2 regions of the Rhizobium sp. CFBP 8752 genome follow, and region 1 is predicted to be linked to the other one. Evidence: predicted binding sites of a transcription regulator. Region 1 holds the regulator's gene; the other holds the start of a gene.
The links. Region 1 encodes PhoB, which activates phosphate uptake and scavenging genes when phosphate is short. Its sites were predicted from a motif close to TGTCATNNANCTGTCAT; they were not measured.

Region 1 (4,209 bases):
TAGCGGTGCCTGCCCTGCTTCTCGACCTCGATCAGGCGAGCCTGCGCCAGTTTGCCGAGATGGCCGCTGGTGGTCTGCGCGGTGACGCCGGCGTGGCGTGCCAGTTCGCCTGCCGTCAGCGCCTGTCCGCCCATCAGCGCGGACAGCATGTTGGCGCGCGCGACATCGCCGATCAGGCTTGCAACCTCCGCAATCGTGTTTCCTGAAACCATATTGGACATGATCCGGTTCTAGCACCGGAAAACTTTGCCGTCAGCGGTCAACGGTTCGGCCGTCGCCGAAGCATTTCTTTTCCTCTCTCCGCTAAGAGGGGCGGAGATTGCATGGATGGGGATAGGAACTGGAATGGCGGACACTAAAACAAGCATGGCAACGGATCTGTTGCTGCTCCTCACGCTCGCGACGCTTTGGGGCGCGTCCTACACGCTGATCAAAGTCGGTGTGGAGACGATTTCGCCTGTCACCTTTATTGCCGTCAGAACACTGGTCGCCGGGCTCATTCTCGCTGCGGCACTACGCCTTCGCGGATTGAAGCTGCCGACCGACCGGCAGACCTGGAAGCTTTTCACGGTTCAGGCCTGCCTCAACAGCGCGGTCCCCTTCACCCTGATTGCCTGGGCCGAACAGACGACCGATGCGGGCCTTGCCACCATTTTGAGTTCCACGACACCGATCTTCGCGTTTCTGCTGACGGCGCTGATCACGCGCCATGAAAGCGTCTCTGCGGCCAAGCTGTTTGGAGTTGCCGCAGGCATTGTCGGCATATGCCTGATCGTCGGCATTGAGGCGCTTGCCGGCTCGGGCGAGAACCTCTGGGCTCAACTCGCCATCGTGGCGGCGACGATCTGCTATGCGGCGGCTGCCATCTTCGGCAAGAATTTTAAGGGATTGGACCCGATGATGCCCGCCGCGGGATCGCTGATTGCAGGCGCGGCCATCCTCATTCCCGTGAGCCTCGTGGTCGACAGACCCTGGACGCTGACTCCCAGCACCGATTCCATGCTCGCCCTGTTGGCGCTCGCGGTATTTTCGACGGCGCTCGCCTTCGTCATCTATTTCCGGCTCGTGCAGACGCTCGGCTCCGTCGGCACGACGGCGCAGGCCTATCTGCGGGTGCCGATCGGCGTTGGCATCGGTGTCGTGTTTCTCGGCGAAACGCTTGCCTCGACAGCCTGGCTCGGCCTGGCCTGCGTGGTGGCCGGTGTCATTGCCATGACGCTGCCGGCTAGGAGACGCGGTGCTCAGGCTTCCATCGAGTAGCCGGCACCGCGGACCGTGCGGATGACGTCCTGCATGTTGGAGAAGTTGAGTGCCTTCCGCAGGCGCCCCACATGCACGTCGACGGTGCGTTCGTCGACATAGATGTCATGGCCCCAGACGCCGTCGAGCAACTGCGAGCGCGAAAAGACGCGGCTGGGCGACGCCATCAGGAATTCCAGAAGTCTAAACTCTGTCGGCCCGAGGCGAACTTCGCGGCTCTTGCGGTGAACGCGATGGGTTTCGCGATCGAGTTCGATATCGCCGCATTTGAGGACGCTCGAAAGGACCTCCGGTCGGGCACGGCGCAGCATCGCCTTGACGCGGGCCATCAGTTCCGGCGTCGAGAAAGGCTTGACCACATAGTCGTCTGCGCCGGTGGCAAGCCCGCGAACGCGCTCGCTTTCTTCGCCGCGCGCCGTCAGCATGATGATCGGCAGGCGTTCCGTCTCCGGCCGCATACGCAGGCGACGGCAGAGTTCGATGCCTGAAACGCCCGGCAGCATCCAGTCGAGAATGAGAAGATCCGGAACGCGCTCCTGAAGCCTGATTTCCGCTTCGTCACCGCGAAGCACGGTATCGACCTCGTAACCCTCGGCCTCCAGGTTATACCGAAGGAGGACGCTGAGGGCCTCTTCGTCTTCCACGACTGCGATCTTCGGCTGCATTCCGACTTGCTCCGTCACTCGTCCCGAACTGCACTTAGATCCGCCAGATCCGCTCGCGCTGCTTCAGGTCATTGGTTTTGGCAGTTATCGTCCCGAAACCGGCAGGCGATTTCGGGAGAGCTGCATCATGTCCCGGCGGAGCCGAGCATGTTGGACGTATCGTCCTTCGGACGTTCGCCCTCCGGCTGTGCGCCGGTCGCGATGTAGTAGATGGTCTCGGCGATATTGGTCGCGTGGTCGCCGATGCGCTCGATGTTCTTGGCGCAGAACAGGAGATGGGTGCAGGTGGTGATGTTGCGCGGATCCTCCATCATGTAGGTGAGGAGTTCGCGGAACAGCGAGGTGTACATCGCGTCAATCTCTTCATCGCGCTGGCGGATGATTTCGGCTTTTTCCGCGGAGCGGTTGGCGAAGACATCAAGAACGTCCTTGAGCTGCACCAGCGCCAGTTCGGAAAGATGCTCCAGACCACGGGCGAGCTTGCGCGGGACGCCTGTTCCCTGCACGGCGAGCACGCGCTTGGCGGTGTTCTTACCAAGGTCGCCGACGCGTTCCAGGTCAGCTGCAATGCGCAGCGTGCCGATGATTTCGCGAAGGTCGGCCGCCATCGGCTGGCGCTTGGCGATGGTGACGATCGCCTTGTCCTGGATATCGCGCTCGGCATGGTCGAGAATGACGTCGTCCGAGATGACCTTCTGGGCCAGCGCCGAGTCGGAGTTGACGAGCGCACGCACGGCGTCACCGCACATCTGCTCCGCCAGGCCGCCCATTTCGGAGATCCGGCGGTTCAGGTATTTCAGTTCCTCGTCATAGGCCGAGAGAATATGGGTCGAAACCATGTGTCTGATCCTTGATGTCTGCAGTTGCGGCTGACGGGCTCTGCGCCCGCATCAGCCGAAGCGGCCCATGATGTAATCCTGGGTGCGCTGGTCATCCGGATTGGTGAACATCTTGTCGGTATCGTTTTCCTCGACCAGGTGGCCGAGATGGAACATTGCCGTGCGCTGTGAAACGCGGGCCGCCTGCTGCATCGAGTGGGTGACGATCACGATCGTGTAGTTGGCGCGCAGTTCGTGGATCAGTTCCTCGACCTTGGCCGTGGCGATGGGGTCGAGTGCCGAGCACGGCTCGTCCATCAGAATGACTTCAGGCGAAACGGCGATCGCACGGGCGATGCAAAGGCGCTGCTGCTGACCGCCGGAAAGGCCGGTACCGCCTTCATGCAGGCGATCCTTGACTTCTGCCCAGAGGCCGGCGCGCTGCAGGCTTGCCTCGACGATCGCGTCCATTTCCGTCTTGCCGCGGGCAAGACCGTGGATGCGGGGACCGTAGGCAATGTTCTCGTAGATCGACTTCGGGAACGGGTTCGGCTTTTGGAACACCATGCCGACCCGGGCACGCAGCTCCACGACGTCGATTTCCTTGTCGTAGATATCGTCGCCGTCGAGCGTGATCTTGCCGGTGACGCGGCAACCCTCGATCGTGTCGTTCATGCGGTTCATCGTGCGCAGGAAGGTGGACTTGCCGCAGCCAGACGGACCGATCAAAGCAGTGACGGTATTTTGGCGGACATTCAGGTTCACGTCATAAAGAGCGCGCTTGTCACCGTAATAAACGGAGACATCCTTGCCGATCATCTTATATGCAACGTCGTTCATTTTCTTGTCCAGCGCCTTCTCAACTGCAGCTTCTGACATCATGTTCATTGCTTCCCCCTTCCTCTACCAACGCCGTTCGAAGCGGCGTCGCAAGAGAATTGCGCCAACATTCATCAAGATCAGGAACAGGAGCAGGATCATGATCGCTCCCGAGGTTCGTTCAACGAAGGCGCGTTCCGCCTCGTTAGCCCACATGTAGATCTGTACCGGCAGCGCTGTCGACGGATCCATCGGCGTGGTCGGATAGTTCGCCACGAAGGCGACCATGCCGATCAAGAGGAGCGGCGCGGTTTCGCCAAGGGCGTGCGCGAGGCCGATGATCGTACCGGTCAGGATACCGGGCATGGCAAGCGGCAGGACATGGTGGAAGATGGTCTGCATCTTCGAGGCACCGAGCCCGAGCGCTGCAGCACGGATCGACGGTGGCACTGCTTTCAGTGCCGCGCGGGTGGCGATGATAATGGTCGGAAGCGTCATCAGCGTCAGCACCAGGCCGCCGACCAGCGAGGCCGAGCGCGGCAGGCCCATGAAGTTGATGAAGACCGCGAGACCCAACAGACCGTAGACGATCGACGGGACCGCTGCGAGATTGTTGATGTTGACCTCGATCAGGTCGGTGAACCGGT
Region 2 (4,209 bases), on a different contig from region 1:
ACGGTGAAACCCGCGGCCGCCAGATTGCGGCGGACGAAGCCTGCCGCCGCATAGGTTCCGAACGTGCCGCCCGGGCGGGTGCGGTCGAACAGTGCCTTCATGAGATCCGGCGACCACATGTCCGGATTGCGCGACGGCGCAAAGCCATCAAGGAACCAGGCGTCGAAATTGGCCTCCGCAGCCGTGACGCCATCGAGCGCCTGGCCGCAGACAACCGTCAGCGTCGTCTGCTCGTCGAGGTCGATGGTGATCCGGCCGCTCGGCTGATCCGGCCATGCAGCCGTCAGTGCCTGCCGTTGCGCGTCGATTTCCGGCCATCGCGCCAGTGCCCGCCCGATCTCGTCGCGTTGCATCGGATAGAGTTCGAACGATGTGAAATGCAGCCGTGTGCCGGGTTTGCGGAAAAGCGCCCACTGGCGCCAGGTCTCGCAGGCGTTGAGGCCGGTGCCGAAACCGAGTTCGCCGATCCGGAACGTGTCTTCGGTCGGTGACATGTCGTTCCAGCGCTCCGGCAGGCCGTTTCCCGCCAGAAACACATGGCCGCATTCCAGGCGGCCATCGGTGCGGCAATAAAAGTGGTCGCCAAATTCCGTCGAATACGGCATATCGCCGTCATGCCAATCAAGCGCCGGTGCTTCAGGCGTGGCGTCGTCTTTTACAATTTCGGGATCGTGATTGCTCATGGAAGATGCGGATAATCCTCGAGGTCCCCGGGGTCAATCGCCAGCAATGCCTCATCTCCCCGATGATCATGTCGATCTCCTGATCATCGGCGGCGGCATCATGGGCCTCTGGGCCGCGGTCAAGGCGGAACGGCTTGGCATCCGCACCCTTTTGGTCGAAGCGGGACGGTTGGGGCAGGGTGCCAGCGGCGGCATTTTGGGCGCGCTGATGTCGCATGTGCCCGACCGCTGGAACGACAAGAAACAGGCCCAGTTCGACTCGCTCGTCGCCCTCGAAGACGAAGTTTCGCGGCTGGAAGCCGAGACGGGGCTGTCCTGCGGCTATCGCCGCTCCGGCAGGTTGATCCCGCTGCCGAAACCGCATCTCAGACCCATCGCCCTTCGCCACCAGCAGGAAGCCGAGATCAACTGGCGGCACGACGGCGATCCTTTCCACTGGCATGTGCTCGATGCGTCGCCCTTCGAGGGATGGCCGGATCCGGCCTTTACCGAAGCCGGCATCGTGCACGACACGTTTGCCGCCCGCGTTTCCCCCCGCCATCTGATGGCAGCGCTCGCCGCCGTCCTTGGCAACGCCCGGCATGTCAGCGTGATCGAAGGACTGCCGGCGGAGCGGATCGACCCTGTCGCAAACCGCGTCGAATTTGCCGATGGACGCTCGATCGGTTTCGGCCATTGCATGATTGCGGCCGGTCCGCAGTCGTTTCCGCTGCTCGGGCCCCTGTCTCCATCCATCTCGGTTCCGCTGGGACAGCCGGTGAAGGGGCAGGCGGCGCTGTTGAAGGCCGATATCGATCCGTCGCTGCCGATCCTGTTTCTCAACGGGCTCTATGTCATCGCCCATGACGATGGCCACGTGGCGGTCGGGAGCACCAGCGAGGAGGAATTCGACGCACCGTTTGCCACCGACGCAAAGCTGGACGATCTCGTGGCCCGCGCCCGCGCGCTCGTGCCGGCACTTTCCGGTGCGGAAGTGGTCGAGCGCTGGGCCGGCTTGAGGCCCAAGGCGATCGGTCGGGAGCCGATGGTCGGTCCGCATCCCGACCATCCACGCGTCATTGCTCTCACCGGCGGCTTCAAGGTCAGCTTCGGGCTTGCCCACAGGCTTGCGGATGCCGCGCTCGGTTTCGTCATCTGCCAAGAGCACTCGCTTCCCGAGAGTTTTATACTTTCGGATCATCTTTCGGTTGCTGCGCGTTAAACGCGCGTTTCGGCCCTTTCTCGTCGTTAATCTGTCACGCAAATCGCGTAACCCAATTCGTGGGGTTGATGAGCATGCGTGAATAAACGAACAGGGGCAGAAAAGGTGACGCATGCGCTACGCACTCTATTTTACGCCACCTGCGCATGATCCGCTGACGCTTGCTGCGGCGCAATGGCTCGGCCGCAGTGCCTATTCCGGCGAGGCGATGGAGCCGCCCGAGATCTGCAACCTTGGTTTGCACGAGATCGCCTATCATACCGCGCTGCCACGCCGCTGCGGTTTTCACGCCACGCTGAAGGCGCCGTTCCGGCTGGCGCCCGATATTACCGAACAGATGCTGCTGCGCCATCTGATGCGCTTTGCCGGTGCCCATGATCCGTTCGAACTGCCGCCTCTCGAAGTGGCGCGGCTCGGCAATTATTTCGGGCTCGTGCCGGCGCTTCCCTGCGAGCGGATGCGGTTTCTCGCCTGCGCCGTCGTGCAGGAATTCGATGCGTTTCGGGCGCCTCTCTCGGAAGGCGAACTGGAACGCGCCGATCCCGGCGATCTCTCGGCACCGCAGTTTTCCAATCTTCATCGCTGGGGCAACCCTTACGTGATGGAAGAATACCGCTTTCACATGACGCTGACGGGCCCGATGACACCGGCCGAGATGCCGCGTTTCGAAACGGCCTTGCGCGCCCATTTCAATCCGTATCTGCTGCGTCCCCTGGAAATCGCCAATATCGCGCTGTTCGTCGAGAATGAGCCCGGTGCGCCGTTCCATGTGCATTCTCTGCATCCGATGGGGCGCGTTTCCGCCCGCAAGATCGCCTGAGCGATCACGTTCAGTCTCGACATCGGCGGAAAGGCTGGGCTACCTTCCACAAGAGATAATCGAGGTGGACCATGCCCATAACCATAAAAGACTATCCCCGCGACCTCGTCGGCTACGGCCGCCACACGCCTGATCCGAAATGGCCCGGCGGCGCCAATATCGCCGTGCAATTCGTGATCAATTACGAAGAGGGCGGCGAAAGCTCGATCCTGGATGATGATCCGGCGTCGGAAAACTTGCTGTCGGAGATCGTCGGAGCCGCCGCATGGCCGGGCCAGCGCAATCTCAACATGGAATCGATCTACGAATACGGTTCGCGCGCCGGCTTCTGGCGGCTGCACCGGCTGTTTACCGAACTGAAGGTGCAGACCACCGTCTATGGCGTCACGCTTGCCATGGCCCGTAACCCCGAGGCCGTCGCTGCCATGAAGGAAGCCGGTTGGGAAATCGCCAGCCACGGTTATCGCTGGCTCGAATACAAGGATTTCGACGAAGCACGGGAACGCGAACACATCCATGAGGCGGTGCGCCTGCATACGGAGCTTACCGGCGAGCGTCCCTACGGCATGTATCAGGGCAAGCCATCCGACAACACGCTGAGGCTCGTGATGGAAGAGGGCGGTTTTCTCTACTCGTCCGACAGCTATGCCGACGATCTGCCCTATTGGCTTCAGGGGCTGGATGGCAAGCCATTCCTGATCATCCCCTATACGCTGGAAACCAACGACATGCGCTTTGCCACGCCGCAGGGTTTCAACACCGGCGATCAGTTCTTCACCTATCTCAAGGATGCGTTCGACACGCTTTACCGGGAAGGCGAGGAGGGGGCGGCAAAGATGCTGTCGGTCGGTCTCCACTGCCGCCTCGTCGGGCGTCCGGGTCGCATAGCGGCACTGCGCCGGTTCATGGAATACGTGCTTTCCCACGACAAGGTCTGGCTGCCGCAACGCATCGAGATCGCCCGCCACTGGCACGCTCACCACAAGCCCTCAGATGCGTCTATGACCAGCACGGTGGCTGCCCGATGACCGCCCGCAACGATTTCGTCGCGACCTTCGGTGGCGTGTTCGAACATTCGCCCTTTATTGCCGAGCGCGCCTATGACGGCGGCATGATTTTCGTGCCGCTGACGGCGAAGGGCGTGCATGAGGCGATGGTGGCGGTGTTTCGCGCCGCGGACCCGCAGGAGAAACTCGGCATCCTCAACGCCCATCCGGACCTCGCCGGCAAGCTCGCGATCGCCGGCGGACTGACGCAAGAGAGCAAAAGCGAACAGGCCGGCGCCGGCCTCGATCGTCTGAGCCCTGATGAGCACGCACGTTTCACTGAACTCAACGCCGCCTATGTCGCAAAATTCGGCTTCCCCTTCATCATCGCCGTGAAAGGCCTGACCCGGGACGACATCCTCGCCGCCTTCGAGACCCGCGTCGGCAACGACGCCGATCAGGAGTTTGCGACCGCTTGCGCCCAGGTGGAAAGGATCGCGCATCTGCGGCTGCTGGCGC

Region 2: a site for PhoB is predicted at 1,906-1,922, ahead of IFT59_RS04525 (DUF1045 domain-containing protein). Genes of this name have one in related genera too.

What each region holds. Positions count from the first base shown of each region.
Region 1 is NZ_JACYUZ010000003.1:126,947-131,155, forward strand. It holds gene IFT59_RS16555 (ArsR/SmtB family transcription factor) at 1-221, opposite strand, end outside; gene IFT59_RS16560 (DMT family transporter) at 346-1,260, shown strand; gene phoB (phosphate regulon transcriptional regulator PhoB) at 1,242-1,925, opposite strand; gene phoU (phosphate signaling complex protein PhoU) at 2,051-2,764, opposite strand; gene pstB (phosphate ABC transporter ATP-binding protein PstB) at 2,816-3,631, opposite strand; gene pstA (phosphate ABC transporter permease PstA) at 3,647-4,209, opposite strand, start outside.
Region 2 is NZ_JACYUZ010000001.1:938,953-943,161, forward strand. It holds gene mnmD (tRNA (5-methylaminomethyl-2-thiouridine)(34)-methyltransferase MnmD) at 1-683, opposite strand, end outside; gene IFT59_RS04520 (NAD(P)/FAD-dependent oxidoreductase) at 682-1,884, shown strand; gene IFT59_RS04525 (DUF1045 domain-containing protein) at 1,997-2,704, shown strand; gene puuE (allantoinase PuuE) at 2,776-3,732, shown strand; gene uraD (2-oxo-4-hydroxy-4-carboxy-5-ureidoimidazoline decarboxylase) at 3,729-4,209, shown strand, end outside.